DNA from 2 places in the Jannaschia sp. M317 genome. Region 1 is predicted to be linked to the other one. Evidence: riboswitches for the same ligand, from Rfam matches in the RefSeq annotation. Region 1 holds a riboswitch; the other holds the start of a gene.
The links. A riboswitch is a leader RNA that binds a small molecule or an ion and turns the genes downstream of it on or off. The one in region 1 is predicted to bind thiamine pyrophosphate.
Positions count from the first base shown of each region.

Region 2: linked by a shared signal. The riboswitch ahead of thiM (hydroxyethylthiazole kinase) and the one ahead of K3551_RS03455 (thiamine ABC transporter substrate binding subunit) in region 1 are both predicted to bind thiamine pyrophosphate.

Region 1 is NZ_CP081155.1:651,907-668,018, reverse strand. It holds gene K3551_RS03495 (HupE/UreJ family protein) at 1-51, shown strand, start outside; gene K3551_RS03490 (adenine deaminase) at 133-1,941, shown strand; gene K3551_RS03485 (AMP nucleosidase) at 1,938-3,419, shown strand; gene K3551_RS03480 (HU family DNA-binding protein) at 3,539-3,829, shown strand; gene K3551_RS03475 (DMT family transporter) at 3,930-4,799, shown strand; gene aroC (chorismate synthase) at 4,898-6,001, opposite strand; gene K3551_RS03465 (acyl-CoA thioesterase) at 6,059-6,394, opposite strand; gene K3551_RS03460 (MBL fold metallo-hydrolase) at 6,611-7,462, shown strand; TPP riboswitch at 7,497-7,596, shown strand; gene K3551_RS03455 (thiamine ABC transporter substrate binding subunit) at 7,631-8,605, shown strand; gene K3551_RS03450 (thiamine/thiamine pyrophosphate ABC transporter permease ThiP) at 8,628-10,154, shown strand; gene K3551_RS03445 (ATP-binding cassette domain-containing protein) at 10,147-10,839, shown strand; gene tspO (tryptophan-rich sensory protein TspO) at 10,831-11,286, opposite strand; gene crtB (15-cis-phytoene synthase) at 11,292-12,329, opposite strand; gene crtI (phytoene desaturase family protein) at 12,326-13,879, opposite strand; gene crtA (spheroidene monooxygenase) at 13,998-14,684, shown strand; gene bchI (magnesium chelatase ATPase subunit I) at 14,681-15,682, shown strand; gene K3551_RS03415 (magnesium chelatase subunit D) at 15,679-16,112, shown strand, end outside.
Region 2 is NZ_CP081155.1:1,355,518-1,371,629, reverse strand. It holds gene K3551_RS07105 (Na+/H+ antiporter subunit E) at 1-129, shown strand, start outside; gene K3551_RS07100 (cation:proton antiporter) at 126-467, shown strand; gene mnhG (monovalent cation/H(+) antiporter subunit G) at 460-822, shown strand; gene K3551_RS07090 (DUF1523 family protein) at 860-1,513, opposite strand; gene K3551_RS07085 (hypothetical protein) at 1,526-1,792, opposite strand; gene K3551_RS07080 (DUF6638 family protein) at 1,794-3,098, opposite strand; gene K3551_RS07075 (hypothetical protein) at 3,157-3,462, opposite strand; gene K3551_RS07070 (ATP-binding protein) at 3,459-5,375, opposite strand; gene K3551_RS07065 (hypothetical protein) at 5,464-6,579, opposite strand; gene K3551_RS07060 (hypothetical protein) at 6,646-7,716, opposite strand; gene K3551_RS07055 (acetylornithine deacetylase/succinyl-diaminopimelate desuccinylase family protein) at 7,847-9,115, shown strand; TPP riboswitch at 9,204-9,292, shown strand; gene thiM (hydroxyethylthiazole kinase) at 9,341-10,114, shown strand; gene thiE (thiamine phosphate synthase) at 10,114-10,755, shown strand; gene thiD (bifunctional hydroxymethylpyrimidine kinase/phosphomethylpyrimidine kinase) at 10,752-11,561, shown strand; gene K3551_RS07035 (ABC transporter substrate-binding protein) at 11,567-12,505, shown strand; gene K3551_RS07030 (TenA family protein) at 12,502-13,188, shown strand; gene K3551_RS07025 (ABC transporter ATP-binding protein) at 13,185-13,910, shown strand; gene K3551_RS07020 (ABC transporter permease) at 13,910-14,638, shown strand; gene K3551_RS07015 (YigZ family protein) at 14,775-15,122, shown strand; gene K3551_RS07010 (hypothetical protein) at 15,274-15,726, shown strand; gene K3551_RS07005 (hypothetical protein) at 15,723-16,112, shown strand, end outside.

The sequences.
Region 1 (16,112 bases):
TGGGTTCTCAACCGCATCGGCTGGGTCGGTGACCTGCCGATCCTGACCTAGATCGCGGGCTCTGCCCTCCGGCGCGGGGCCGGTGGGCAGAGCCCCCATTGCACCCCCCGCCAAGCCATGACAGGCTTGCTCATGACACCCGAAACGCTCCCTTCCTGGCCCGACGCGGCCGCCGATCTGATCGCCATTGCGGCGGGCCGTGCCCCGGCCGACACCGTTGTGACAGGCGGCAAGGTTGTCCTTGTCCACACCCGCGAGGTTCTCGATTGGCAGGTCGCCATCGCCCGCGGACGCTTTGCCTATGTCGGGCCCGACGCCAGCCACTGCATCGGCGCGGAAACGCAGGTCGTGGACGCCGCCGGGCGCTATGTCATCCCCGGCCTGTGCGATGCGCATATGCACGTGGAATCGGGGATGCTGACGCCAGCCGAATTTGCCGCCGCCGTGATCCCCCATGGCACCACCGCCATGTTCACCGACCCCCATGAGATCGCCAATGTCCTGGGCCTGCGCGGTGTCCGTCTGATGCATGACGAGGCACGGGGCCTGCCGTGCAGCATGTTCGTGCAGATGCCGTCCTGCGCGCCCTCGGCACCGGGTCTGGAAACCACCGGTCATGAAATCACGCCCGAAGACGTCGCCGAAGCGATGGCCTGGCCGGGCATCGTCGGCCTGGGCGAGATGATGAACTTTCCGGGCGTGGCGGCGGGCGACCCCAAGATGCTGGCCGAAATGGCCGCGACGGCACAGGCGGGCAAGACCATCGGCGGACACTATGCGTCGCCCGATCTGGGCCCCGCGTTCCACGCCTATGTGGCAGGCGGTCCGGCGGACGACCACGAAGGCACCTGCGAGACGGATGCCGTGGCCCGCGTGCGGCAAGGCATGCGGTCGATGATGCGACTGGGCAGCGCCTGGTACGACGTAGAGACCCAGATCACCGCGGTCACCGAAAAAGGTCTCGACCCGCGCAACTTCATCCTGTGCACCGACGATTGCATGGCCGGGACGCTGGTGAACGACGGGCATATGAACCGGGTGCTGCGCCACGCCATTGCCTGCGGCTGCGATCCTCTGGTGGCACTGCAGATGTGCACGATCAACACGGCGACCCATTTCGGCCTGGAGCGGGAGCTTGGGTCCATCGCCCCCGGTCGCCGCGCCGACCTGATCCTGACCTCGTCCCTGACCGACCTGCCGGTCGAGCGGGTGATGGCCCTGGGCCAATGGGTTGCCCAGGACGGTCGCTTGACCGCAGAATGCCCCCATATCGCCTGGCCCGCCGATGCCCGGTCCACCGTCAACATGGCCCGCGATCTGACCGCCACCGATTATGAGATCCCCGCCCCCAAGGGCGCCAACACCGCCACCGCCCGCGTCATCGGCGTGGTCGAAAACCAGGCCCCGACCAAGGCGCTGACCCGCGACCTGCCGGTCCGCAACGGGCTGGTTGAAGGCGATGCCCTGACCGGCGGCGACACCTGTCAGATCGCGCTGGTGGAACGGCATCGTGCGACCGGCGGCGTGACCAACGCCTTTGTCGCGGGCTTCGGCTACGACCGGCCCATGGCCCTGGCCTCGACCGTGGCGCATGACAGCCACCACATGATCGTTGTGGGCACCGACCGCGCGCAGATGGCGCTGGCGGCCAACCGATTGCGCGCCGTGGGCGGCGGCGTCTGTCTGTTTGAAGGCGGCGAGGAACGGGCGCTGATCGAATTGCCCATCGCAGGCCTGATGTCCGACAGCCCCGCCGCCGAGGTGGCCGCAAAGGCCGACGTCCTGATGGCGGCCATGCGCGACGCGGGCTGCCGCCTCAACAACGCCTACATGCAACATTCGCTGCTGGCCCTGGTGGTGATCCCCGAATTGCGGATCTCGGACCTGGGACTGGTGGACGTGACCACATTCGCATTGACCGACCTGATCGAGACTTCATGACCGACCTGACCCCCATTTGCACCCCCGGCTTCAGCGAGCCGCGTGTCTTCGACAACGCCGCCGAGGCGGTGGCCGAACTTCAACGTCTCTATGCCGAGGCCACAGGCTATCTGCGCCGCTGCTTCTCGGAGGCCTTGTCCGGCGGGATGCCCGACTGCCGTTACCGCGCCTATTACCCCGAGGTGCGGATTGTCACGACCAGCTTTGCGCGCACGGACAGCCGCCTCAGCTTTGGCCACGTGGCCGAACCGGGCCACTACGCGGCCACCATCACCCGCCCCGATCTGTTCGAGAAATACCTGACCCAGCAGATCGATCTGTTGATCACCTCGCACGAGGTCCCGGTGATCGTCGGGGCCTCGGACACGCCGATCCCGGTACATTTCGCCGTGCTCAACGATGCCGAATTGTCGGTGCCGCAGGACGGCGTGCTGCCGTTCCTGATGCGCGACGTCTTCGACGTGCCGGACCTGGAGACGACGAACGACGCCATCGTCAACGGCACCGGCTTCACCTACCAGGACGGGGCCCGCCCGCTCGCCCCGTTTACGGCGCAGCGGATCGACTATTCGCTGGCGCGGCTGGCGCATTACACCGCGACCGATCCCAGCGATTTCCAGAACCACGTTCTGTTCACCAACTACCAGTTCTACGTCGAGGAGTTCATCGCCTACGGACGCGAGATGCTGCGCGATCCGGCGTCTGGCTATGTCGCGCTGGTCGGGCCCAACGGTCAGCGTGTCACCGCCGCCGACCCCGATGCCCCCATGGTCGACCCGCCCAAGATGCCGCAGATGCCGTCCTACCACCTGACGCGCGAGGACGAGGCCGGGATCACCCTGGTCAACATCGGCGTCGGCCCATCCAACGCCAAGACGGCCACCGACCACATCGCCGTTCTGCGGCCCCACGTCTGGCTGATGGTCGGCCACTGCGCCGGTCTGCGCAATTCGCAAAGCCTGGGCGATTTCGTCCTGGCCCATGCCTACCTGCGCGAGGATCACGTCCTCGACGACGATCTGCCGATCTGGGTGCCGATCCCGGCCCTGGCCGAGGTTCAGGTCGCGCTGGAAGACGCCGTGGCCGAGGTCACGCAGCTGGAAGGCTACGAGTTGAAGCGCCTGATGCGCACCGGCACCGTCGCCACCATCGACAACCGCAACTGGGAGCTGCGCGAACAGGCGGGCCCGGTGCAACGCCTGTCGCAATCCCGCGCCGTGGCGCTGGACATGGAATCGGCCACAATCGCGGCCAACGGGTTTCGCTTCCGGGTGCCCTACGGCACGCTGCTCTGCGTCAGCGACAAGCCGCTCCACGGCGAGCTGAAGCTTCCGGGCATGGCCTCGGCTTTCTACAAGACCCAGGTCAGCCGGCACCTGCAAATCGGAATCAAGGCGATGGAGGCGCTTCGCGAAATGCCTCTGGCGCGACTGCATTCGCGGAAGTTGCGCAGTTTCGAGGAAACGGCCTTCCTCTGACCCCAAAAACCTATAGTACGTTGGGTCATCGCGTTCACAATTTGTTGTGACACAAGACTAGGGCGGGTTAACTGCCCGATGAGAAACACCAAACCTGCCTCAATGGGGAGAACCGAACAATGGCTCAGAAACCGATGACCAAGACCCAGCTGGTCGCCGCACTCGCCGAAAAGATGGATGCCGACAAAAAGGCCGCGACCACGGCGCTCGACGCGATCGTCGCCGTGATCACCGACGAAGTGTCCGCCGGTGGTGCCGTGACCCTGCCCGGCGTCGGCAAGATCATGTGCCGCGAACGCCCCGAGCGTATGGTCCGCAACCCCGCCACGGGCGAGCAGTTCAAGAAAGAGGCCGACAAGGTGGTCAAGATGACCATCGCCAAGGCGCTCAAGGATTCCGTGAACGAGTGATCGCGCCGCGATTGACAGTTTGACAAGGGCCGCCCCGGGGCGGCCCTTTTTCGTTGCGTGGCAGATTGCGCCCCCGCGCGCCGGGCGTCACAACCCCTGCATGGATATTCGCGCACTCTGCTACGGGCTGGCCTTTGCCCTGATGTGGTCTTCGGCCTTCACCTCGGCCCGGATCATCGTGGCCGAGGCCCCGCCGATCCTGTCGCTGTCCCTGCGGTTCGCCATCTCCGGGGTGCTGGGCATCGCCATCGCCTATGCGCTCGGCCAAAGGATGCGCCTGACGCGCGCACAATGGCGGGCGGTGGTGATCTTCGGCATTTGCCAGAACGCGCTTTATCTCGGGCTGAATTTCGTCGCGATGCAGTGGATCGAGGCCAGCCTCGCGGCCATCATCGCTTCCTGCCTGCCGCTTTTGGTGGCTTTGGCGAACTGGGTGATCTTTCGCGAAGGCACCCGCCTGCTGGGCGTCGCGGGCCTGTTGGCGGGATCTTTCGGGGTGCTTTTGATCATGGGCACCCGGTTGCAGGGCGGAGCCGACCTGACGGGCATCGCGCTTTGCATGCTGGGGGTCCTTGCCCTGACTGTGGCGACGCTGTCGGTCCGGGGGGCATCGGGCGGCGGCAATCTGTTGATGGTCGTCGGCCTGCAGATGCTGGTGGGGTCCGCAGCACTGCTGCCCGTGGGCCTGGCGCTGGAAACCTGGGCGGTGACCTGGACGCCACGCCTGGTCGCGGCCCTGACCTATACGACCCTGGTGCCCGGCCTTGCCGCCACCTGGATCTGGTTCCTGCTGGTCGCGCGCATCGGGGCCACTCCGGCCGCCACCTTCCACTTTCTCAACCCGTTCTTTGGCGTGGTCGTGGCCTGGGCGCTGTTGGGCGAACGCCTCGGGCCGCTGGATATCCTGGGCGTGGTTGTGGTGACGCTCGGGATCTTGGCGGTTCAACTCAGCCGATTGAAACGCCCCTGACGCCATGGCGGATGCCGGATCAGGCGATACGGTCGCGCGCAAGAGGCCGCGCCTCTTGCCGGGTCGGGCGGGGCTCGATGCCCCGCGCGGCCCGCGCCCTACCCGATGACACCACCCGCATCACCGACCTGGCCGCGATGCAAAAGCAGATGATCCAGCACGACGCAGGCCATCATCGCCTCGGCCACGGGCACCGCACGGATGCCGACGCAGGGGTCGTGGCGGCCCTTGGTGACGATCGTGGTATCCTCGCCGGACTTGGTGATCGTGCGCCGCTCCGACAGGATGGACGACGTCGGCTTGACCGAAAACCGCACCACGACATCCTGCCCGGTGGAAATACCGCCCAGCACGCCGCCTGCGTGGTTCGACGAATAGACCGGCCCGTCCGGCCCCATCGAAATCTCGTCGGCGTTGTCCCGCCCGGTCAGGCGGGCGGCGTGCATGCCCTCGCCGATCTCGACACCCTTCACCGCGTTGATCGACATCATCGCTGCGGCCAGGTCGGTGTCCAGCTTGCCATAGATCGGTGCGCCCAGCCCCGCGGGCACGCCGCGCGCCACGCATTCGATGATCGCGCCCACCGAATTGTGGTCATCCTTGCGCAGCCAATCCAGGTGATCCGCGAATTTTTGCGCCGCGACGGGGTCCGGGCACCAGAAATCGTTGCGCGCGATCTCGTCCCAGTCGAACCGGTCCCGATCGATATCCAGCGGCCCCATGGCCGTCATGTAGCCCGTCACCTGCACCTGCGGTGCCAGAACCGACAGCGCCGCCCGCGCCACACCACCGGCCGCCACCCGCGCCGCCGTCTCGCGCGCCGAAGACCGGCCCCCGCCGCGATAGTCCCGCACCCCGTACTTCTGCCAATAGGTGATATCGGCGTGGCCGGGCCGGAATTTCTCGGCGATCTCGCCGTAGTCCTTGGACCGCTGATCGGTGTTGCGGATCATCAGCTGGATCGGCGTGCCCGTGCTGACCCCATCGAAGACACCGGATAGGATTTCCACCTGATCGGGTTCCTTGCGCTGAGTCGTGTGCTTGGACTGGCCCGGCTTGCGCTTGTCCATCCAGACCTGGATGTCCTCGGCCCGGATCGGCACGCCCGGCGGGCAGCCGTCGACCGTCGCCCCCAGCGCGGGGCCGTGGCTTTCGCCCCAGGTAGTGACGCGGAACAGGTGACCGAAGGTGTTCAGGGACATGGGCGCTCTCCTCGGGGGGCGGGTCTAGACGGTCGGGCCCGGCCCGGCAAGCGGTGCTCAGGCGTCGGGGATTTCGCGGGGGGCCCCAGCCTCGTCCAAGGCGACGAAAACGAAATCCGCACTGGTGACCTTGGCCCCCTCCTGCGCGAACCGGGCGCGGGCCCAGACGTCTACATGCATCCGCATCGAGGTCCGCCCAACCGACTTGAGCGTCGCATAAAGCGTGACTTCGTCCCCCACCTTCACCGGGCGCAAAAATTGCATCGCCTCGACGGCCACGGTGGCGCCCCGCCCCTGACTGACCCGCGCGGCCAGATTGCCGGCGGCCAGGTCCATCTGGCTCATCAGCCAGCCGCCAAAGATATCACCCGAAGGGTTGGTGTCGGCAGGCATGGCGATGGTGCGGATGACCAGAATGCCGTCGTCCTGCTGGCGTCCGTGGGATCCGCGCGCCCGGGCCCGGGCCAGGCGGTCATCGACTGCTTCGGTCATCGTGGCGCGTCCTTCGGTCTGTGCTGACCCCGCCCTAGCACAGCCCGGCGCCCCCCGTCACCGCACCGATTGCCAAGCATCGCCCGCTCTGACAGCCTGCCCTCCGGAGGTGGCATCATGCAGGATCACGTAGCTCTTTTGGGCACCAAGGGCGGACCCGCGATCCGCCCGGGCTCGACCATGCCGACCTCCAGCCTCTTGGTGATCGGGGGGCAGCGGATCGTGGTGGATTGCGGGCTGGGGGTGACCCGGGGTCTTTGCGATCAGGGAATGGCACTGGCCGATCTGTCGATCATCTTCATCACGCACCTGCATTCCGATCACTATCTGGAACTAGGGCCTCTGCTGCACACGGCCTGGACCGCGGGGCTGAAGACGCCGGTGACGGTCTGGGGTCCTGCGGGCCTGGACCGGTATTGGGACGGGTTCCTCGCGTCCATGGCCGATGACATCGACCTGCGGATCGTCGACGAGGGGCGGCCCGACCTGCGCGGACTGGTGTCGATCCGGACAATCGACGCCGGGGCTGTCACCCGGTTGGACGGCATCTCGGTGACCGCGATGCGCGTCGATCATCCACCGCTGACGGAGTGTTTCGCGCTGTCGTTTGCCGGGGCCAGGCGCGTCGTCTTTTCGGCAGATACCGCATATTACCCGCCCTTGGCGGATTTCGCAGCCGGGGCCGACCTTCTAATCCACGAAGCTATGCTGCCCGAAGCAGTCCGCGCCCTGGTCGCCCGCGTGGGCAATGGCGACGACCGCCTGCTGCGCCACATCGAACGGTCCCATACCTCTGCCGCCGATGCCGCGCGGATCGCGGCACAGGCAGGCGTCAAGGCGCTGGCCCTGCACCACCTGCTGCCTTCTGACGACCCGGATTTTGGCCCGGACGATTGGCTGGCTGCGGTACGGCCCCATTGGGACGGCCCGCTGCATCTGGGTCGTGACGGGCTACGCATCCCGTTTTGACGACTGGACGTGATGCGGCGTCCCTCCTATGTATCACCCTACCTCGGGGGGCCTTACAGGCTGAGATGCGTCACAGCGGACCCGTTGAACCTGAACCGGTTAAGACCGGCGGAGGGAAGGTGTGACTGTCTCGCCTGAACCCCCGTCCGTCGCCATGGGAGTTGAGACATGAAACTGACCATCGCCACGGCCCTGACCCTGATCGCCCCTGCCGCATTGGCAGAGCCGTTGACGGTCTATGCGCCCGACTACTTTGCCTCCGAATGGGGGCCCGGCCCGGCCATCAAGGCCGCCTTCGAGGCCGGTTGCGCCTGCGAGATCGAATACGTCACCGGCGACCTGCTGCCGCGCCTGCGGCTGGAAGGTGCGCGCACCAGCGCTGATGTCGTCATCGGCCTGAACACAGACGACGCCGAACGCGCCCGCCAGACCGGTCTGTTCGCCCCCCACAACGTCACGATCGAGGGGCTGACGATGCCCGTCGCCTGGACCGATGAAACGTTCGTGCCGTTCAACTGGGGCCACACCGCCTTTGTCTACGACACCACCCGTCTGGACAGCGTGCCGACCACGTTCCAGGCCCTGCTGGACGCCCCCGACGATTTGCGGATCGTGGTCCAGGACCCCCGCACCTCGGTGTCGGGTCTGGCGCTTGCGCTGTGGATGAAGTCGATCTTCGGTGACGACACCGAAGCCGCCTGGGAGGCGTTGGCCCCCAAGATCGTGACCGTGACCAAGGGCTGGTCCGAGGCCTACGGCATGTTCACCGAAGGCGAGGCCGACATGGTCCTGTCCTACACCACCTCGCCCGCCTACCACATCATCGCCGAGGAAGACCTGACCAAGAAGGCCGCCATCTTCGACGAAGGCCACTATGTCATGGTCGAAACCGCCGGTCAGATCGCCACCACCGATCAGCCCGAGCTGGCGCAGGCCTTCCTCGACTTCATCCTGACCGAAGCGTTCCAGTCGATCATCCCCGAGGGCAACTGGTCCCTGCCGGCCAAGCTGGACCCGGCCAAGATGCCCGCAGGTTTTGCACAGCTGGACCTGCCGGACACCGCGCTGCTCTATTCCTCCGACGAGGCAGAGGCCCTGCGCGACACCGTCGTGGCGGAGTTCGAGGCAGGCCTGGGCCGCTAAGGCCAAAGGGCCGGAGCCCACGGTGACCCTCGGCATCCGCATCGGTCTTGCCGCCACGTTAATCGTGGCGGCGGCGCTGTTGCTGCCGCTGGGCGCCGTGGCCTGGCGGGCCGAGGGATTTGCCGGGTTGAAACCGGGGGACTGGAGCGCGCTGCGCTTCACCCTCTGGCAAGCCGCAGCCTCTGCGGCACTGTCGATCCTGCTGGCGATCCCGGTTGCGCGCGCCTTGTCGCGCCGCCGGTTCCGGGGACGCGGCGCGGTGATCCTGCTGCTGGGCGCCCCCTTCATCCTGCCGGTGATTGTCGCGGTCCTGGGCCTTGTCGCGCTGTTCGGGCGCAGCGGCCCGGTCAGTGTCGTGCTGGGCTGGGCTGGGTTCGAGCCGCTGTCGATCTACGGTGCACATGGGGTCATTCTGGCCCATGTCTTTTTCAACATGCCACTTGCCACGCGCCTGATCCTGCAGGGCTGGCAGGCAATTCCGGGCGAACGCCTGCGCCTTGCCGCCTCGCTGGGTTTCGCCCCGGCCCAGACGGCCCGATACCTTGAATGGCCGATGCTACGGGCCATCGTGCCGGGTGTGTTCCTGGTGATCTTTCTGATCTGCACGACCTCTTTCGCAGTGGCACTGGCCCTTGGCGGCGGCCCCCGGTCCACCACCGTAGAGCTGGCAATCTATCAGGCGTTCCGATTTGATTTCGACTTGGGCCGGGCAGCATTGCTGGGGGCGATGCAACTGGCCCTGGGCGTGGGCGCGGCGCTGTTGTCCATGCGGCTGACCCTGCCTTCGGGCTTTGGCGCGGGACAGGACCGGGTGGTCCCGCGATGGGACGCGCGCGGGCTGGGATTGCGGGTTCAGGACACTGGCGCGATCCTGCTGGCTTGTGCCTTCCTGTTGCTGCCCATGGGTCTGGTGCTGGGCGAAGGCATCCTTCATCTGCACCGTCTGCCGGAATCGGTCTGGTGGGCGGCGCTGCGGTCGTTGACCATCGCCCTGCTGGCCGCAATCCTGACGGTGGCCACAGCCCTGGCCATGGCGCGCGCCGCGATCCGCAGCGGTGCGGTCGAGGTCATCGGCACCCTGTCCATCGCCGCCTCGCCGCTGGTTCTGGGCACCGGGCTCTATGTGCTGCTCCTGCCTTTCGTGAACCCGATCGGGCTGGCCCTGCCGGTAACTTTGTTCGTGAACGTGGTGCTGGGCCTACCCTTTGCGCTGCGCGCCCTGATCCCTGCCATGCGTGACCTGGACCGGGACTATGGCAGGTTATCTGCGTCCCTCGGCCTCGGTGGCCTGTCCTGGCTGCGCCTTGTCGGCCTGCCGCGCCTGCGCCGTCCCGCGGGCTTTGCGGCCGGGCTAACGGCGGCGCTGGCGGCGGGGGATCTGGGTGTGATCACATTGTTTGCCACCCCGGATCAGGCAACGCTGCCGCTGATGCTGTATCAACTCATGGGCAGCTACCGGATGGAGGAGGCTAAGGCCGCCGCCTTGCTCCTCGTGCTGCTGTCGCTTGGCCTGTTCTGGATCTTCGAGAGGGGGAGCCGCGATGCTTGACCTGGATGCCATCCGCATCACGCTGGGCACCTTCACCCTGCGGGCCGATACCTCCTTGCCGACCGGTGGCATCACCGCATTGATGGGGGCCAGCGGGTCGGGAAAATCCACGATCCTGTCGGCCATCGCCGGTTTCCTGACGCCGGCGCAGGGACGGATTCGCATAGACGAGCAGGATGTGACCGACCTGGCACCCGGCGCGCGGCCCCTGTCGGTTCTGTTTCAGGACAACAACCTGTTCCCGCACCTGAGCGTCGCGGAGAACGTGGGCCTGGGCCTGCGCCCGGACCTGCGGCTGGATGCGACGCAGCGGCAGGCCCGCAGCGACGTTCTGGCCCGCGTCGGGCTGGATGGCATGGACACGCGCCTGCCCCGCGACCTGTCGGGCGGACAGCAAAGCCGCGCGGCCCTGGCGCGGGCCCTGTTGCGCAGGCGGCCCTGGCTCTTGCTGGATGAACCGTTCTCGGCGCTTGGCCCCGCGCTCAGGCGCGACATGCTGACCCTGTTGCGGGACACGGCGCGGGCCGAGGGTCTGTCGGTTCTGATGGTCACGCACGACCCCGACGATGCGCAGGCCGTGGCGGACCACACCTGCGTTCTGGCGGATGGCGTGCTGGCCGATCCGGTGCCGACCGGCCCGCTGTTCGCGAACCCGACGCCCGCGCTGCGCGCCTATCTAGGCTGACGGATTGCGCCGCAGGACCGAGGCGTTCAGGGCGGCAGCGATCGTCACCCAGACCAGATAGGGCGCGACCACCAGGAACGCGATCTTGTCCAGCGGCCAGAGGCTGACCAGCAACCCCGCAACGGCGAGCCACAGCAGCACGATCACCACCAGCCCCGCCTTCATCCGCTGCAACCCGAAGAACACGGGCGTCCAGAGGGTATTCAGCGCGATCTGCAGGGCCCAGAAGGCCATGGCATAGGCCGACCCCTCCAACGGGGCGACCCGCGCGCCCGCAAAGGCCAGCGCCAGATAGAGCGTCGTCCACACCACCGGAAACACCCAGTCGGGCGGCGTCCAGGATGGTTTAGACAAACCCCGGTACCAGGCACCGGGCGAAAACATCGCGCCGGTGGCCGCCGCCGCGCCGCAGGCCCCGAGGAACACAAGGAAGAGAATCCAATCCATACCGCTTAGCTAGACTGCGGCGGGCCGCGATCCAACAGGCGATCCTGCGCGGCAAGTTGGGCGAACACCTCCAGCACTTCGTCGCGCCAGCCATCGCGCGCCGGGCGCGGGTCGGCGGCGGCGGAAACCAGAAAGGCGACTTCGTCCAAGGGGCGGGCATGCAGGATCGGGGACCGGGGCAGAACCGACAGCACCGCCGCCTGTCCCAGGCTCTGCGTCAGCCAGCCCAGTTTCTGCGCCGTCGAGGTATGGGCGCGGGTCGTGATGCTGTCGAACCCGGCGCGGCGCACCTGTCCGCCGATGCCGTCATAGACATGCCGCGCCGCCAGAATGCCGGGACGCACCGATGGCGGCAGCGCGCGTACCCCGGATTCGGATCGGTGATACAGCCGCTGCGCCTCGGCCAGCAGGCGCCGGGTCATGGCGCGGATCTGCGGCGTCGGCTGCGGATCGTCCAGAAAGGCGGCGGGGTCCAGCCCGGCCTCGGCGAACCAATCGGTTGGCAGATACAGCCGCCCGGCACGCGCATCTTCGCCGACGTCCCGGGCGATATTGGTCAGTTGCATCGCCACGCCCAGGTCACAGGCCCGCGCCAGGGCATCGCCGTCACGCACCCGCATCAAGACGCACATCATCGCCCCCACGGCGGCGGCCACACGGGCGGAATAGCCGCGCAGATCCGACAGGCTGGCATAGGTGCGCCCCTGCGCGTCCCAGGCCAACCCCTCCAACAGGGCTTCGGGCAGGGCGCGGGGCATGTCGAAATCGGCCACCACCCGCGCAAAGGCACGGTCCGTGGGCGTGTCCCGCGGCGCGCCCGCATAGACCCGATCCAGCCGGTCGCGGAGCGCCAGAACAGCGGGTGCCTTGTCGCAGGCCAGGGCCACCTCGTCGACGGCATCATCGGCCAGGCGGCAAAAAGCATAGAGCACCAGCGCCGGATCCCGGACCGACCCAGGCAGCAGGCGGGACGCGGCGTGGAACGAATGCGACCCGGTACGGATCGCGGCACGGCAATGGTCCAGATCGGTGGCGGCGCTCATTCTGCGGCCTGCATCATCGAGGTGACGGTTCGGGCCGGTGGCACCAACTGCTCCAGCACTTCGGCCGAGGCGACGACCCCCGGCAGCCCCGCGCCCGGATGGGTACCCGCGCCGACCAGGAACAGGCCCGGCACCTCTTCGGAGATGTTGTGCGGGCGGAACCAGGCGCTTTGCAGGATGCGCGGCTCGATCGAGAACCCGGCACCGTGGGGCGACAAATACCGGTCGCGGAAATCTTCGGGTGTCAGGCACATGGACGGGCCAAGATGCTTGCCCAGTCCCGGCATCACCGTCTCTTCCAGGACGGCCTGCACCTTCAGGCGATAGGTTTCGGCCATCGTTGACCAGTCGACCGGATCGTCGTGGCCCAAGTGCGGCACCGGCGACAGGGCGTAGAACGTATCGTCACCGTCCGGGGCCGCGGTCGGATCGGTGACCGAGGGGCGGTGGATATAAAGGCTCATGTCATCCGAAAGCGTCCCGCGCCGAAAGATATCGCGCAGCAGCCCTTCATAGCGGGGACCGGACTGGATCGTATGATGCCCCAGATCGGGCCACATGTCCCGCGTGCCCTTGGTGCCGAAATACCAGACGAACAGACCCATGGACCAGCGCGACCGATCCAGCTTTTTCGGGGTCCAGCGCCGCTTGGGCCGGTTGCGCAGCAAATTGGAATAGGTGTGCCCGGCGTCCGCGTTCGACACGACGATATCCGCATCCAGAACCTGACCATCGGTCAACCGCACCCCACTGGCGCGGCCTTCGGCGTCCTGTTGCACATGGTCGACCGTGGTGCCGAACCGCAGCACCCCGCCCTGGTCGCGCACCACACGGGCCATGGCCGCCGCCATCGCGCCGACACCGCCCTGCGCATAATGGACGCCGAACGTCTTTTCCAGATGACTGACCAATGCATACATCGAGGTCACCCGCGCCGGGTCGCCGCCGATGAACAGCGGATGAAACGACAGCGCCATGCGCAGCCGTTCGTTGCGCACCCGAGACCGGGCCAAGGCCAGGATCGACCGATCCGCGCGCAGCATGGCAAATCGCGGCAGCACCTTGATGGTTTCCCACAGCCGGTGCATCGGCTTGGTCAGCATGCCTTCGTAACCGACCTTATAGCGCGCCTCGGCATCCTTCAGAAACCGCCGCCAGCCGTCCAGGTCGCCGGGCGACAGGCGCACGATCTCCGATTCCATGTCGGCGTCCTGGGCGCGCGCCTCCAGGTAGGTGCCGTCGGGCCAGCGAATCGTATAGAACGGGTCCAGCGCGGTCAGCGTCACCTCTGCGTCGAAATCCCGCCCGCAATCGGTGAACAGCTTGCGAAACACCTGGGGCGCGGTGACGATCGTGGGACCAAGGTCGAAACGGTGCCCGTCCCTGGTGACGGACGACGCCCGCCCGCCGGGCATGTCCAGCCGGTCCAGCACCGTCACGCGCCACCCCTTGGCCCCCAGACGCATGGCCGCAGCCAATCCGCCCAACCCCGCGCCGATCACGATGGCATGGGACCGGTCGGTCCTGTCGAAGGTCTGGTGTCGGGTCATCGGCGACTCTTTCCTTGACTGTCCACTTCGATTTACACTGAATATGTAACCAACGCCAAACGTTTGTTTGCCAAAAAGGCAATCAGCGCGGCAACCCCGGGAGGCGACCATCCAGACCGTGACCCTCACTCTCTATCGTTTCGGACCCTGGCGGGGCCGTCTCTGGGCCTTTGCGCAGATGGGATTGGCGCGCGCAGCCATGGCCCGCGTGCCCGGCCTGACGTTCTGGAAGCTGCTCGGCTCCGGCACGGGCGAGGGGTTCACCCCCGTGCCCAACACCGGCGTCTACGCGATCCTTTGCGCCTGGACCGACGCCGCAGCCGAGCGGATCGGGACACAGGCCGATGTGTTCCGACGCTATGCGGGCCACGCGATCGAACACTGCACGCTGCGCCTGTCGCCCACCTCTGCGCGCGGGCTCTGGTCCGGGCAGGCCCCGTTTGATGCGACCGCTGTCGACTGCACCGGCCCGCTCGCCGCCTTGACCCGCGCGACCGTCCGCCCGCGCAACCTGTTGCGGTTCTGGCGGCGGGTGCCCGACATTTCCGCCCGTATCGGCACCAATCCTGACGTTCAGCTCAAGATCGGTGTGGGCGAGGTGCCCTTCCTGCATCAGGTCACGTTTTCGATCTGGCCGGATGCAGAGACAATGGCCCGGTTCGCCCGCACATCCGGCCCCCACGCAGAGGCGATCCGCGCCGTGCGCGCAGGGGACTGGTTCGCCGAAGAACTCTATGCAAGATTTGCCGTAACCGGGGCCGAAGGCCGCTGGCAGGGCCGGCCCATGTCCGAGGTGCTCCGATGACAGCCTTTCCGTTCACCGCAATCGTCGGTCAGGACGAAATGAAGACCGCGATGATCCTGACCGCCGTGGACCCCGGCATCGGCGGTGTTCTGGTTTTCGGTGATCGGGGCACCGGCAAATCGACGGCGGTGCGCGCCTTGTCGGGTCTGCTGCCGCCATTGCAGATAGTGCAGGGCTGTCCGGTGAATTCCGCCTTGGTGGCAGATGTGCCGGACTGGGCCGCTGTCCCGGACCCTGTGATCACATCCGGCCCGACCCCCGTCGTGGATCTGCCACTGGGCGTGACCGAGGATCGGGTGACCGGGGCGCTCGACATCGAAAAGGCTCTGACAAAGGGGGAACGCGCGTTCGAACCGGGCCTGCTGGCGCGGGCCAATCGCGGCTATCTCTACATCGACGAGATCAACCTGCTGGAAGATCACATCGTCGATCTGTTGCTGGATGTCGCCCAGTCCGGCGAAAACGTGGTGGAGCGTGAGGGGCTGTCGATCCGGCACCCCGCGCGCTTCGTGCTTGTCGGATCCGGTAACCCCGAAGAAGGAGAGCTGCGCCCGCAGCTTCTGGATCGCTTTGGCCTGTCGGTGGAGGTCGCCTCGCCGAACACCGTGGCCGAACGCGTCGCGGTGATCCGCGCGCGCGACACCTTCGAAAGGGACAAGGAGGCCTTTGCGACCGCCTGTGAGGCGGATCAGCTGGCCCTGCGCGCCCGGATCGTCGCGGCCCGCGACCGTCTGGGCAAGGTCGAGGCACCTGATGCGGTGCTGGAGGATTGCGCCGCCTTATGCATCGCGCTCGGCTCTGACGGGGTGCGGGGCGAGCTGACGCTGCTGCGGACCGCGCGCGCGCTGGCCGCCTTTGAGGGGGCCGAGGTCGCGGGCCGTAATCACATCCGCCGCGTCGCCCCCATGAGCCTGCGCCACCGTCTGCGCCGCGACCCCTTGGACGAGGCCGGGTCGACCATCCGCGTCACCCGCGCATTGGAGGAGGTGCTGGCGTGACCGATCCGCGCTGGCCCCTGGTGGTGCGCGCGCTGGCCTGCCTGTCCCTCGATCCGCAGGCCCTGGGCGGGCTGCACCTGCGGGCGCGGGCCGGGCCGGTGCGCGATGCGGTGGTCAACCGGCTGATACGTGACCTGCCCGCACCCCTGCGCCTGCCCGCCGATCTGCCCGAGGATCTACTGGCCCCAGGTATAGACCTTACCGCGTCCCTGCAGCACGGGCGTTTGGTGCGCCGTGACGGTCTGTTGGCACGTTATCGGTCGCTGATCCTGCCCATGGCAGAGCGGGTCGCGCCTGGCCTGGCCGCGCGGTTGGGGCAGGCGCTGGACCGGGGGCGGCATTCCTTCGTCGCCCTCGACGAGGGCGACGAAGGGGAACGCCCGCCGGTGGCGCTGCTGGACCGGCTTGCGATGACACTCGACCTGGATGG
Region 2 (16,112 bases), 700 kb from region 1:
CTAAGCCTGGATGTCACCGAGGATTGCAATACGCTGTTCGTGCACGCGATGTTCGCCGACGATCCCGAAAAGATCGCATCCGACATCGAAAACGGCATGGAACGCTGGGTGCGGGAGGCGCTGGAATGAACGAAGCCGTCACAACACCGATGATCGAATCCATGCCGATCCTGGCCTTTGCCGTACAGGCCGCCTTTGTCATGGTCATGGCGGGCGTCGTCTTGTCGTTCCTGCGGCTGGTCAAGGGCCCGTCCCTGCCCGACCGGGTCGTGGCGCTGGATACGATGACGGTTCTGATCGTGGCGTTCTGCGGGCTTTTCGTCTTCGAGAGCGGGTCTACCGCCTTCCTCGATGTGGCCGTGGTCCTGGCGCTGATCGGCTTTCTGGCGACTGTCGCGCTCGCCCGGTTCATCGAGCGCAAGACCATCGCCCCGACGCCCGTCGAGAAGGAGCACCCGGATGCTTGAGCTGTTCCTGTCGGCCTGCGTCCTGCTGGGCGGGTTTTTCGCCTTCATCGCGGGGCTGGGCCTGCTGCGCTTGCCGGACGTTTTGATCCGCATGCACGCGACCACAAAGGCGGGGACCTTGGCCTCTGGCCTGATCATGCTGGCCGTGGCGGCGGGGATCGGCGATGCGCCGACCATCGCGCGTGCGGTTCTGATCGTGGTGTTCCTGCTGATCACCGCCCCTGTCGCGGCTCATATGATCGGGCGCGCGGCGTTTCGGTCGGGCGTACCCCTCTGGGCACCGACCAAGGTCGACCCGACGGCGGCGGCAAAGCTTGGCGTTGCGCCCAGACACGAAGCGGGGCCAAAGCCCTAGACCTGCATCACGGTGTGATCTGAAAACTCCGGTCGTCTCACACGCGGGGCTTTCCCTTCCAGGTATCCAGCCAGGCACGCAGACCTTTTCGGCGGGCGGCGACCCGGTCGCCCGCTTCGTCCCAGGCTTCGCCCGCATCTTCGATCAACGGGTCGATGCGGTTGCGTCGGAACCTCAGGATGCGCACGCCGATCGCCCAGAGGATGGCTGCCAGGATCGTCAGGAAGATGATGTTGAACCAGGGGATGATCGTCGCATCCGGACTGTCGACAGGTCGAATTCCGACGGCGTTCGGAAAGATCGTCAGGAATTCCGACCGCCAGCCGTAATGCGTCAGCGCCACCCATTGCGGATCGGCGGAGGTCGACACGAGGTCGCGCGCCTCGGTCTGCAGGTTCGAGCTGTCGAGTTTGAAATACGGCGGCCAGCCCCATCCCGTGTCCTCGTTGCGATAGACAGACGGGCGGCCGTTGGGTTTGACCGTCTCGATGATGCGGACGTCGCGATTGACGGCCGTGCCATCCGCCCCGACATCACCGCCCGCCCAGAAGATCGAATTCTCGCCGAAGTCGAAGCGCTGCACCTCGGTGTTCACCACGCGCACGATATCGGTCTGCGGCAGGGTATAGTGCAGGAACGCACCCGCCACCGCAAAGACGACCAGGCCCAGACCCCATTTCACAAACCGCATGGCAAGGCCCCCTCAGGCGTAGTTCACGTAATAGATCAGCGTGCAGATCGCGCTGATGGGAATGATATAGACAGCCCAAAGCAGTTTGCGACGCAAGGACCCCTGATAATCGCGCAATCCGTTGCGCACAAAGGTTTCCTCCGGCAGAGGCGGTTGGGTTTCGGCCCATTCCCTCTCCAACCGGTCCTTTTCACCCGCCCGAAAGTAGAAGACGAGCGCCCAATAGATCACCGTCAGCCCGATCAACAGAACAACGGCCAGTCTCAACAGTCCCAGCATTCTACCCCCATGGTCCTTTCACACGGGCCGCAACCTTCGGCATTGGCCGCGCCACGTCCGACGCATAGAGATGCGCCCACACCCCGCCGCGATCCGCAGCGTAGTCCCTGGCGAGCCGGGCCGCGACCCATTCCTTCCACGGCTCGGACGCGCGGCGGTAGCGGTCGTAGAACAACGGCTTGTGACAGATGTGCAGTTGGCGGAAATCCTGCGGGGCCAGTTCGGCCAGCAGCATGTTGACCAGGTCGCGCAAAGGCCCCGGCGCGGCGCGCAGCGTGTGGAAATAGGCGGCGTTGCCGCTGTCGATATGGGGCCAGTCGCCGCGGCCCTCGGCCCAGGCCAGCATCGCGCCCAGGGAATGCACCTCGGCGGGCAAGGCCGCGCCATGGCGCTGCATCGCACGGCGCAGGGCGCGGTCGTCGACCTGATCTGGCAGTTCGCCCATCGCTCCCAGTGCGTCGATCACCAGATGGTCCAGCTTTTCGCGCAGGATCCCCGCCGCCGCCTGGCCCCGGCCCTCGACGATGGGCTGGACCAGACCGTTGGCGCGCAGGAAGGTCGCAATCAGATGCCGGTCGGCCAGGTCCAGAACCTCGACCCCCGGCGCGCGGAAGGGCGCGTTCGCGACAACCGCCGGCTGCTCGACCGAGCGGAAGATGTAGACGCCCCCGTGATGGGCGGTCCAGAAATCGTCCTGCTGGTAAACCGGGCTTTCGAACCGGACGGGCGCGCGGGACACATCGCCGGTCGTCTGCGCCAGCCCGATCATCCGCGCCACCAACACGTCGTCCCACCAGGCGTCCTCCTCCTCGCGGAAGCGGGTAACGAGGCGGTCCAGTTCCTCGGCGTCGCGCACGATGCCGGTGGTGGTATCCGCCTCGACGGTCACCGAACGGATGTCGAGCAACCGCGCCGGGTCCGGCACCCCAAAAACGGAGTTCTGCAATTCCCCCGCCACCGCATCCCGCGCGGTCAGGGTGAACAACTGCGCCTCGTTGGCGGCGATAAAGGCGCGCAGGATGTCCTGCGTGGTCGAGAACTTCATCTCCAACAGGGGGGCGTGGCGCTGCTGGGTGGACAGCAGGATGATCTGTCGGTTGCAGCCGCCGGGGTTCAGGTAATCCATGTCCCCGAATTCATCGCCCACCTCGGGTGAGAACCCGCTGAGGTCGATATGAAAACTGTCGAGCGCGGTGCGCTTGCCGATCAGGTGCGCCAACGCGCGGTTGTAGCGGTCGACCAGCGCCGGGGCGGACACCTCGAAGAGGCCCCCGAACATCAGTCCGTGGCGGATCAGGCGGTGCATGTCGGCCCCCTATCGCCTGGCCGTGGCTGGCTTGGGGGGAAGGCCCGTGAACGTTCCATCACCACTCCACCTCCCGCCACCCGCGCGGCAGGTTGGCCAGCGACAGAACCAGTACCGGCCCCCAGACGATGGCCGACCGGGCCGACAGCGAAACGAAGTGCCAGGGCGCCTCCTGCCAGACCACGCCCCCTGCCGAGCCGTAAAGCAGAACGAACAACGCCCCCGCCCCGACCGCCAGCGCCACGACCGAGATCATCCCGTTGACGATCAGCCAGCCCAGACCTTCGGGCAGGACCCGACCCAGCCCCCAGGGCACGATCCAGGCCAGCGCGGCCAGGAAGAGAACCGGCAGGATCAGGCTCATGCCTTGCCCTCCAGATAGCGGCGCTTGGCCTCTTCCGCCCGGCCCATGTCGCGGACCATGGCGTCGATGGCCACCTCGTCGGATTTGTCGGCATAGCGGAATTCGCTGTCGGCGTAGCGGTTGACCTCCTGCAGGACCATCTCTGTCGTGATCGGCACGCGCAGCTCTGACACCATGGCCAGTTTCTCGTCGTAGGACCGGTGCATGAATGCGTCGGCCGTCTCGAACCAGTCATCCGGCAGATCCACGTCCATGGCGCGGACCTTTACCGCGTCTGTGATGTTCTTGATCGCCCGCCCGGTGAAGCGTTCGTCCGCCTCCTGGATGCCCTTCAGGTAGGTGCCGATCTTGGCAATCGTATCCAGGTCCCCGATGCGGTCGCGCACGTCTTCGAAAACCTGGGCCAGACGCTGTTCCGCCGGACGGGCGTGTTTGGCGTAGCTTTCGGCCACCGCGCGCGTCAGCTCCTGGGCCGCGAACAAGTCGTGGTCGCCCAGCGGGATGTCGTGCCGCTTGCCCAGCAGCAGCGCCAGGATGTCGATGTAGTCGGCCTGCGTCTGCGGCCCGTCCACCAGGAACCGCGCGCCCGCCCGTTGGCGCAGGGCGTCGTCTACGTTTTCGGGGTAGTTCGAGAACATGCCAAAGGTGCAGTTGCCCCGCACGACGGTATTTGCGCCTGCGAAACTCTCCATCAGGACGGCGGTGATTTCCAACTGGCCCGCGCTGGCCTGCCGGTCGCCGCGCTTGCCCGCCAGCTGGTCAATGTCGTCGATTGTGCCAAAGCCGATCACGTTCGGGTCCAGCACCCCATTGATAAAGGCCTTGGCGTTCTGCGCCGATTTCCCCTGGTAGCTGTCGATGCTGTCGGTGCTCAGGTTTTCGTAGCGGAACGGATAGCCCGCCACCTCGCAATAGCCGTGGATCAGCCCGGCCATCATCTGGATCAGGGTGGTCTTGCCCGTGCCCGGCGCCCCGTCGCCCATGAAGGTGAAGATGAACCCCCCCAGATCCGCAAAAGGGTTCAGGCGGCGGTCGAAATCATAGGCCATCAGCATCTTCGACAGCTTCAGCGCCTGATGCTTGGCGATGTGGTTGCCCACCACCTCGTGGGGGGCCTTGAACTGCATGGTCAACGGTTTGCCCGCCGCGCGCAGCGCCGGGGCGAAGCCGTTCAGCGTCAGGTCATCTGCCTCGATCCGATATGTGACCTCGCCATAGACCGAGGCCCGTGCCGCTGCCCGCGCCCGATCGGCCAACCTCTCCAGCAACAACTCCGCCTGCGCGGCCAGGGTGGCGACCATCGCGCCGTCGTCCAGCCCGTCGATCCGCTGGTCGATTTCCCACAGCAGCCCTTCCAGCATGGCGGGCGCATTGTCGGTCAGCACTTCCTCCGGCGGGGGGACCTCGGCTGTGTCACTGCCGCGCAAGGGGGCGATCAGAAAGGCCAGCGCGTTGGCAAAGACGTGGCCCACGGCCAGCGCCTCCGCCTCCAGCAATTCCCGAAACCGTCCCGCATCCTGCGACGGCAATCGCCCGGCAAGGTTCGCGGCCTTCAGCCCGTCCAGGCCGCTGCGATCCTCGATTGCACCGCCCACGGCCATGGCAATCGCCAGCGCACGGCGCAGCGCCAGCAACAGGTGCGCGCGCGTGGGCGAGATCAACTCTTCGCCCTCCACAGCCTCGCGCAGATGCACACCAGAGGCCCGCGGCCCCGACCGTGTCACCAACCCCGGCGTGGTGGACCGAAACCGCGACCTTGTGCCGATCCCCGGCGACCGCTCCGCCCGCGCGGGGGCCTCTGCACGCGCCAATCGCGGCGTATGGTCGAACCCCTCCAGCAGGGTCAGCGCGGCGCCGTATCGGGCCACGATTTCCGCTTCTGTCAATTCCACCGCGTCTCCGGACAGGCTCATCCCCGTTCCTTCTCTGCTTTCAAACTATCCTGGGGGGAGTCGCCCGATGGCGACGGCGGGCAGAGCCCCCCTGCCCGGTGATCCCCATTCACCCGGCCCGCCACAGCCGCCCGCCGCCGACGACATATTTGACGACATCCGCAAACCCCGGCGCGCCACTTTCCACGAGGGCCTGATAGATCCGCTCGGGCAGGATGGCGGCACGCTCGATCCGTGTGGCGCCGGTCTCGGCCCCGACCAACGGCTCCAACGCCCAGACGGCCCGCTCCGCAGAGGAAAACCATCCGGTTCTTTCGCTGCGTGTCCGCTCCGCTTCCAGCGTCTCCAACGTCCAGGCCAGCGCCCAATCCTCGCCCGCCGGGGCGCGCGCGGCCTCCATCACGGCACCAAGCCCCTCGGTCTGGCGCGTGTAGGCCGAGGAATACATCGGCCCCACGGTCAGCCGTCGCAGGCGTTTGGGCTGCAGCTGGTCGAAATCATCGTCGAACCCCTTGGCCACGGTCAGCAGCTTCAACTCGGGCAGGGCCTGGGCCATCAGATGCCCCTGCACCCGCGCCAGCCGCGCGAAGTCGTCGCGCAAGGGCGTGCGGCCCACGTCCTCCACCTCCATCATCCAGATCACCGGCAGGTTGCGCTGTCCGTCCCAGGCCGACCAGTGCATCAGGTAAACCCGCGGCTCAGAGGTCAGCCCCCTGAGCACGACATCGTTGCGTGGCCAGAACAGCGCGCCATCCAGCAGCAGGTCCCGATACAGCCGCTGGGACATGGCATATTGCAGATCCGTCGGAATGCGTCGCTCGCCCAGGATTGCGGCCAGCATCGCCTCCTTCAGCTCCTCCGGCTCGGGAATGCGGTCCTCGACCCCGCCCGCCTGCGCCGCGTCAGAGGCCATGGACATCAACTCCCGCATCACCGGAAACCCGGAGGCGGAGCGGTCGACCGTGAGCGAGCCGAGAAACACGCCGGTGTCGCGCCCGGTCATCAGATACTTGTGCGACAAGGCCCGAAAGGTCCGGCCCAACGCGGTCAGGTGCAGGCCCAGCACCTCCAACTCGCGGCGGGTCAATCGCCCGTCCCGCTCCATCTCGGCGGCGACGCGGGGCAGATGCGACAGGATCGTCTCGAACTTCGCGAAATAGCGCCGTGCCTGCCGGTTTTCCTGCAGGCCCGCGTGGTCGCGGATCAGGTCTTCCTTCAGCGTCATGGGTGCCGCGCAACGTCTTCGGCGAGGGTCCTGGCCAGGATTTCCGGCGGAAACTCTGTCACCGCCTCATCCGCCATAAAGGTTCTTGTCGTGCTTCTCGACAATTGCCTGAAAGCGGCGGGCAAAGCGTTCGTCCGCCTTGGCCTTGGCCTCCAGCACGTCGCGGGCGAAGACCATGTGGTCTTCGTGTGCTTCCAGCATTTCGGCCATCCGGCTGTTGGTTGCGGCCCCGATCGCGGCCATCGCCTGCTGCGCCTCCTGATCGGTTTTCACGCCGATTTCGTTGATCCGGTGCGCCACGTCCTGCTGCTGCGCGGTCTTCAGCGATTTGGACAAGGCGTCGTACAACACGACCCGCTGCTTGGTGTCCGTTTCCAGCTTGTTGATCAGCACCATCTGCGTCGCCGCCTGGTTCTGCAGGCTGTCCACCCAGGTCTTGCCCTTTTCGATATAGCGCTCCAGCGTCTGCGACCGGGCCAGCGCCACCTGTTCGGCCTGCACCAATTCGTTGTGACGTGTGTTGGCCTCGGCCAGATCGCTTTCCAGTTGGGTGCGCGCGGTGGCGTCCTGTTCGACCGAGATCTTGTTTTCCAACTCGATCAGGCGCGGGTCCATGGCCAGGATCTCTGCCCGGATGCGTTCCAGCTCCGCCACGGCGGCCTCTCGATCATCAAGGGTGCCGGAAAGGTTGGTTTCCACCTTGGTGCGCTGGTTGTTCAGCATCGCCAACTGGCTTTGCAGCAACTGGGTGATCGTGTCGGACTTGGAGATCAGGTCCTGCAACTTGTCGTCGATCGACGCCGACCGCAGCCGCTCCTGACGCATCGCTTCCGACTTGCCGGAGGCGAAAATGCCGACGAAGCTTTCCCATCCCGTCTTGGACCGCATCTCGTCGAAGTCCTTGGAGAACCCCGCCGTCACATCGTCCAGCCCCATGATCAACTCGGCGATGTTTGCGTTCATCGTGTCGGTATGGGCGTGCACATCCTCCAACGTGGCGTTTTCCACGTCGATGGTGATGCCCTGATCCAGCTTGGCGCGTGCTGCTTCGATCCGGCTCGTAATCTCCGAGATTTTGGACTGTGCCGCCGTGACCTGTTTCTGGCTTTCTTGAATCTGCTGATTGAAATCGGCCACGCGGTGCCTCCCGTCTTGAGAATATCTTTGTCTTCCTACCACATGGGGATCACTGTCGCGTTTTGCAGCCGCTCCGCCAAGGGGATAATGCGGTCCGTGGCACAGGTGACACGTGCAAACAGGGGGAACGATGGACAGATTGCTGACCGAAATCGAGACGCGCCGCGACGACTTGGTGGCGCTGACCCAGGACCTGATCCGCATTCCCACGCTGAACCCGCCGGGCCTGCACTACCACGACATCTGCGCCCTGCTGGGCGCGCGGATGCAGGCACGGGGCTGGCAGGTTCAGATGGTGCGCGCCGAAGGGGCCTTGGGCGATTCCGACAAATACCCTCGCTGGAACGTCATCTGCCGACTGGAAGGCCCCCGCCCCGGCGAGACGCTGCATTTCAACAGCCACCACGATGTCGTGGCGGTCGGCGACGGCTGGACCCGCGATCCGTTCGGCGCAGAACTGGCGGACGGGCGCATCTACGGGCGCGGGGCTTGCGACATGAAGGGCGGGCTGGCGACCTCTGTCATCGCGGCCGAGGCCTTTGCCGACATCCACCCCGATTTCAGCGGGGCCATCGAAATCAGCGCCACGGCGGACGAGGAATCGGGCGGCTACGGCGGCGTTGCCTATCTGGCGGAACGCGGGTTCTTCGACCCCGACCGGGTGCAGCACGTCATCATCCCCGAGCCCCTGAACAAGGACCGTATCTGCCTGGGCCACCGCGGCGTCTGGTGGGCCGAGATCGAAACAAAGGGCCGTATCGCCCACGGCTCCATGCCGTTTCTGGGCGATTGCGCCGTGCGCCACATGGGGGCCGTTCTGGACGAGATGGAGGCGACGTTGTTCCCCCTGCTTGCGGGGAAACGCACCGCGATGCCCGTCGTCCCCGAAGGCGCGCGGCAGTCCACCTTGAACCTGAACGCGATCCACGGCGGCGAACCCGTGCAGGACGCCGATTATACCGGCCTGCCGTCCGCCTGCGTGCCGGACCGCTGTACCCTGACCATCGACCGGCGGTTTCTGATGGAAGAGGACATCGCCGAGGTAAAAGCCGAAGTCACCGCGATGATGGAACGCGTCCGCGCGCGCCGCCCCGACTTTCGCTATGAAATCCGCGACCTGTTCGAGGTCATGCCCACCATGACCCCCGAAGACGCCCCCGTCGTGCAGGTGGTGCAGGACGCAGTGCAGCAGGTTCTGGGCAAATCCGCCGATTACGTCGTGTCGCCGGGCACCTACGACCAGAAACACATCGACCGGATCGGGCGGCTGAAGAACTGCATCGCCTACGGCCCCGGCGTGCTGGATCTGGCGCATCAGCCCGACGAATGGATCGGCGTGCAGGACATGGTCGACAGCGGCCAGGTGATGGGGCTGGCGATGCAGCGATTGCTGGGCTGACGGCACCGCGTTGCGGCCAGACAGACACTTGCCTCTGTCGTCGCGGATCTCAAATCCGTTTGACGCCCCGTCCAGGAACGACTAGCCATCTGCGTACCAGGGGCGCTGAAAAGCTGAGACGTACCCTTTGAACCTGAACCAGATAATGCTGGCGGAGGGAGGTCTTATGGTCTTTTGCACTGCAGAATTCATGCCTCTTTTTCGTTCGCAAAAAGAGGCCCACCCATGACCCCCGACGTTATGCTGACCGCCCTGCGCGACCAGAAACCCTTGGTGCATTGCATCACCAACTACGTGGCGATGAATATCGCGGCCAACGTCGTGCTGGCGGCAGGTGCGTCGCCCGCGATGGTGCATGCCCCCGAAGAAGTGGCGCAGTTCACGCCCATCTGTGGTGGCCTGACGATCAACATCGGCACGCTCTCCGGAAGCTGGCTGCAAAGCATGACGGCGGCGGCATCCAGCGCGGCGGCCAACGACATCCCCTGGGTGTTCGATCCCGTTGCACATTTCATCACGGATTACCGCAAGTGCGCGGCCCAAAGCTTGCTGGCGCAACGTCCGACCATCGTGCGCGGAAACGCATCCGAGATCCTGGCCCTGGCAGGCGAAGCGGGGACCGGAAAAGGGGCAGATAGCGGCGACAGCGTCGAAGCCGCTTGGGGGGCCGCAAAGGCGCTTGCGGATCAGTTCGGCACGGTCGTGGCCATCAGTGGCCCGGTTGATTACCTGACCGACGGCAAGCAGGAGGCGCATGTCTCCGGCGGCTCTGACCTGATGCCACAGGTCACGGCCCTGGGGTGTTCCCAGACGGCCCTGATGGGGGCCTATGCCGCGACAGGCCCCGCATTTGACGCAGCCCTCGCCGCGATGGCCCATTTCAAGATCGCAGGGACCGCCGCCGCGAAACTGGCCCAGGGGCCGGGCAGCTTTCAGATGCATTTCCTCGACGCGCTTTCCGCGGCTCAGCCTGGCGATCTGGCCGGGGCCATCGGATAGTGACAGCGCTCAGAACCCGATTGCGGCTGTATCTGGTGACCGATCCCGAGCTTTGCCAACAGGCCGGCGTCGTGGCCACCGTACGCCGTGCGGTGGCCGGCGGCGTGACGATGGTTCAGCTGCGCGACAAGCACGCAACCACCGCGCAGCGCATTGAATGCGCCATCGCGCTCAGGACGGCGCTGCGCGGCACGGACGTTCCGCTGATCATCAACGACGATGTGACCGCTGCCGTGGCGGCAAAGGCCGACGGGGCCCATATCGGCCAAGGCGACATTTCACCCGCCAAGGCCCGGGCCATGCTGGGCGCGGACAAGATCCTCGGGCTGTCCTGTGAGACGGCTCAGACCGTGCGCGATGCTGACCCGGCGGTTGTCGACTATCTTGGGCTGGGACCCGTTTTCGGGACTGCGACGAAAGCCGACCACGCGCAGCCGGTGGGGTTTGACGGGTTGGCACAGCTTGTGGCCCTGTCTTCCTTGCCGTCCGTCGCGATTGGCGGGCTGAAGGCAAATCATATCAAGGCTGTGCTTGGTAGCGGCGCGGATGGCATGGCCGTCGTGTCCGCGATCTGTGGTCAGCCTGATCCCGAAGCGGCCGCGCGCGCATTTGATGGCTTTGCAGCAGGACAGTCCCGATGATCCCGAACGTTCTGAGCATCGCGGGGTCTGACCCGTCTGGCGGGGCCGGCATCCAGGCCGACATCAAGGCGATTTCCGCGAATGGTGCCTTTGCCATGGCCGCGCTCACGGCCCTGACAGCGCAGAACACCCAAGGTGTGACAGGCATTCACCTTGTCCCGCCGGAGTTTGTGAAAGATCAGATCGCGGCCATCTTTGCGGATATCCGCGTCGATGCGATCAAGATCGGGATGATAGCGAACGCGGACATCGCCGTCGCCGTTGCGCAGGCGCTTGAACCGCACGCGACCATCCCCATCGTCCTTGATCCGGTGATGATTGCCAAAGGCGGGGCGGCCTTGCTGCAGCCCGATGCGGTGCAGGTCCTGCGCGACGTCCTGCTGCCCATGGCGACCCTGATGACGCCCAATTTGCCCGAGGCGGCGCATCTGCTGGGCTGCGACATCGCTGAGACGCGCGACGACATGGTCGGTCAGGGGCGCGCGCTCTGCGCGCTTGGCGTCGAAACGGTGCTGATGAAGGGTGGCCATCTTGACGGTCCCGAAAGCCCCGATTGCCTTGTCACGACCGACACCGTGACCTGGTACGAGGCCGGGCGCACCCAAACGCAAAACACCCATGGCACGGGATGCACCCTGTCGTCGGCATTGGCGGCGCAATTGGCCAAGGGACTCGGACCCGAGGCGGCCACGGCGGCGGCCAAATCCTATGTCGCGCGGGCCATCGCGCAGGCAGGGGACCTGTCTGTGGGCACGGGCCACGGCCCGACCCATCATTTCGCCGCGCACTATTCCACACGAGGTTGAGACCCATGAAATCCATCATCCATGCACTGGTTCTGTCGTTGTGCGCCGCGCCGGTCGCGGCTCAGGATCAAGTCACCTTGCTGCTCGACTGGTTCGTGAACCCGGATCACGGACCGATCATCATCGCGCAGGAAAAAGGGTACTTCGCGGACCAGGACCTTGCCGTAGAGGTCATCGCCCCGGCCGATCCATCGGCCCCGGCGAAAATGGTCGCGGCAGGTCAGGCGGATCTTGCGGTTTCCTACCAGCCCCAGTTGCACCTGCAGATCCACGAAGGCCTGTCCCTGGTTCGGGTCGGTACGTTGGTTGCCACGCCGCTCAGCTGCCTGCTGGTGCTGGCGGATGGTCCGATCGAAACGCCTGCCGACCTCAAGGGGCGCAAGGTCGGCTTTTCGGTCGGTGGCGTGGAGGAAGCGGTGCTGGGTCACGTCCTGAGCACGCATGGCCTGACGCTCGAAGATGTGGAGCTGATCAACGTGAACTGGTCGATGTCGCCCGCGTTGATGTCGGGTCAGGTCGATGCCGTGATCGGGGCATTCCGAAATTTTGAATTGAACCAGATGGATATCGAAGGCGCTCCAGGCCGCTGTTTCTACGTCGAAGAAGAAGGCCTGCCGCCCTATGACGAGCTGATCTATGTGGCAAACAAGACCACGATGGATCCCGACATGATCCGGCGGTTCCTTGCCGCGACGGAAAAGGCGACCCAATACATCGTCAATCACCCGGTTGAGAGCTGGGAGATTTTTGCCGGAACCGCGCCCGAACTGAACGATGAGTTGAACAGGCGCGCGTGGGTCGACACCTTGTCCCGCTTTGCCCTGCGTCCGACGGCGATGGATGCGGGCCGCTATGCCGCATTCGAGGCGTTCTTGCATGACGCGGGCCTGATCCCGTCGATCAATTCCGTCCGCGACATCGCCATTGACGTGACCGCGCAATGACCGCGTCGGTCTATGGGCACACCTTTGCGCGGTGGCGTGCCGCCTGTGGCGGTGCGTGGCAGGACTATACGCATCACGCCTTTGTCGAAGGCCTGCGCGATGGGTCTTTGCCGCGCGCATCGTTCCTGCACTACCTCGTGCAAGACTACGTGTTTCTTGTGCATTTTGCGCGGGCCTGGTCGTTGGCCGTGGTCAAGGCCGACACGTTGGACGAAATGAAGGTCTGTGCGGGCACCGTCGACGCGCTCGTCAATCACGAGATGGCCTTGCACGTTCAGACCTGCGCCGCGGCCGGCATCGACGAGGCCACGCTTTTCGCCGCGACCGAGGCGTTCGAGAACATCGCCTACACCCGCTATGTGATGGATGCCGGCCTGCACGGAGATTTCCTGGATCTGATGGCGGCCCTGGCACCATGTTGTTTCGGATATGGTGAAATCGGCACACGACTGGCCGCGACCGCCGCCCCGGACACGCCCTATCGCGACTGGATCAACACCTATTGCGATGACGGCTATCAGGGCGCGATGGTCACCGTGGGGCAAATGCTCGACCGGGCCGTGACCCACCGTCTGGGCGATGCCCCGACGACATCCGCACGCTGGCCCCGGCTGCAGGCGCGTTTCGACATGGCCACCCGGCTGGAGGTCGCCTTCTGGGAGATGGGATTGCGCGGCGCGTGACAATGGCCCCGTCCCTTCGCCTGCGCGGCACGCAGTCCATTGCCGGGCGTCCCCTGTTCGGGCCCGTCGATGTGACCCTGCCCGCGGGGCAGTGGACCTGCATTCTGGGACGGTCCGGTGTAGGTAAATCGACGCTCCTGCGCGTGATCGCCGATCTGGATGGACCGGGCCAGTTTGACGGGCAGATCATCGCGTCCGACGGGGCCCGGATTGCAGGACGCGTCAGCGTCATGGCGCAATCCGATCTGTTGTTGCCCTGGCTCAGCGTTCTGGAAAACACGGTACTGGGGGCCCGATTGCGCGGACAACAGCCGGATATGGACCGGGCGAGGCATCTTCTGAACCGGGTCGGCCTGTCGGATCGCGCCGAGCAACGGCCGCACACCCTGTCGGGGGGCATGCGGCAACGCACGGCCCTGGCGCGGACCCTGATGGAGGATCGCTGCATCGCCCTGCTGGACGAGCCCTTCTCGGCGCTCGACGCGAGCACACGGGCCGACATGCAAGACCTCGCCGCCGAAGTCCTGGTCGACAAGACCGTCGTTCTGGTCACCCATGACCCCGCAGAGGCGGTGCGCCTTGGCCATCAGATCATCGTGCTGACCCCGACCGACGCGCAGGTTTGGCAGCCCCCGCAGGACCCGCCCGTCCGCGACCAGTTTGCCCCCGCAACAATCGCCTGTCAGGCGGCTTTGCTTGCGCATCTGCGGGCATCGCCATGATGCGGGTGACCTATGCCTTGGGGGCCGCCGCCTTTGCGCTTTTGATCTGGCAGGGGGTCGTCTGGGTCACGGGTGTCCCGTCATTCATCCTGCCGTCCCCGATGCGGGTGGCACGGGCCGCGATCGAAAACCGCGTCTTGATTGCCGAAAATGCACGCGTCACTGCGACCGAAGTCCTTCTGGGCCTGATCATCGGGGCCGTTCTGGGCGCGGTGACGGCGGTCCAGCTGGCCCGGTCCGCGCGTTTGCACCGTCTTGTGATGCCCCTTCTCATCTTCACCCAGGCCGTGCCGGTGTTCGCGCTCGCTCCGATCCTGACGCTTTGGCTGGGCTATGGCATCGCATCCAAGGTCATGATGGCCGTCTTGATCATCTACTTTCCGGTGACCTCGGCATTCTATGATGGGCTGACGCGCGTGCCGGTTGCGATCCTGGACATGGCCAGAACGATGGGGGGCACCAATCGCCAGATCATGCGGCGTATCAGGATTCCCCACGCGATGCCGTCCCTGGGAACCGGTCTGAAACTGGCCGCGGTCTATGCGCCCATCGGGGCGGTCATCGGGGAATGGGTCGGCGCGTCAAAGGGATTGGGCTACCTGATGTTGCTGGCCAACGGACGCGCCAAGACCGATCTGATGTTCGCCGCCCTTTTCACGCTCGTGATCATGACGCTTCTCTTGCATCTGCTTGTCAGCAAGGTGTCCGATGGCCTGACCAACAAGTAGGCCATCGCCGCTGCATCGGCCCCCTTCGACCGGTTCGGAGACTGGCGGTAGGCAAAGGCCCCGTGGCACCCCTCCGATCCTGAGCAGGCACAATACACCTTGCCCGGCAGGCCACCTGCCGACATACCCCGGCCGCATGCGCACCCTTGCCCTCGACATCAATGACCGTGGCAGCAAATATGCAGTCACCGGGGCCCCCGCTGCGGACGCCGAGACGGCAAAGGCCGTGGTCAAGGCGCTCTGCCGCGACAAGAAATTCGCGCGTGCGACCCACAACACCTGGGGCTTGCTGACGGCCACAGGGCCCATCAAGAACGACGACGGAGAGGCCGGGGCCGGCATGGTCATCCTGCGCATGCTGGAACGGGAGGGCCTTCAGGATCATGTCGTCATCGTCACGCGCTGGTATGGCGGCAAGCACCTGGGCGGCGACCGGTTCCGCCATGTGCAGACGGCTGTGCGGACCTATCTCGACGCGATGTGACCGCGTCAAATCCTTCAAAGGATTTGATCAATTTCTTCGAAGAAATTGATCCCGCCCGCGGTCGGCGGTGCCCTCAATTCGAAATTGTGATTTGCCAGCCGGGTCCGCCCCTGCGTCAACTTCGTCGCAGCACAGCCAGATCGGAGGCCCCATGCGCCCGCTGCCCCTCGTCCTTACCGCCCTTCTCATGGCGCCGCCCGCCTTCGCCGCCTCGGGGGAACGCATTCAGATCACCGGAGAGGTCATCGACACCTGGTGCTATTTCTCGGGCGTCATGGGACCGACCGATGCGGTCGTGGGGTCCGCGCATCACACCTGCGCGCTGTGGTGTTCGGCGGGCGGCATCCCGGTCGGCCTGCTGGCACCTGACGGGACGGTCTACATGGTCCTGAAGATGGAGGGCGACGCCGACAACGCGGGCGGCGACACCAACCTGCACATCGCCTCGCATACGATCGAGGCGGACGGGTTGCATTACACCCGCGACGGTCTGAATTACCTGATCGTCGAGACGATCACCGCCGATTTGGACATCATAAACCAGACCCATGACGATTTCGGCGTCATCCCCGGCTTCGCCATCCCCGAGGAGGCCGCCCAATGATCCGCCTTGCCCTGGCCGCCGCCCTGCTGGCCGCCCCCGCCGCCGCGCAGGATTTCTCTGCCATGTCCGAGGCCAAGACCTGGAACCTCTATGCGGAGGTGCCCGCCCGCTTCACCGCCCGCGTGGCCGACCCCGTTTGCGAATTGACCGGCCAATGCGCCGCCGATTGCGGCACCGGACAGCGGCAGGTCGTTCTGATCCGCGATGCCGACGACGCCATGGTCTTTCCGCTGAAGAACAGCCAGGCCGCCTTTACCGGAGCCGCCGTGGAACTCGCCCCGTTTTGTGGCCAGACAGTCGAGGTGGATGGCCTGCTGATCGACGACCCCGACATTGGGGCCACCAATGTCTACCTTGTTCAGCGCATCCGCCCCGAGGGCGGCGCA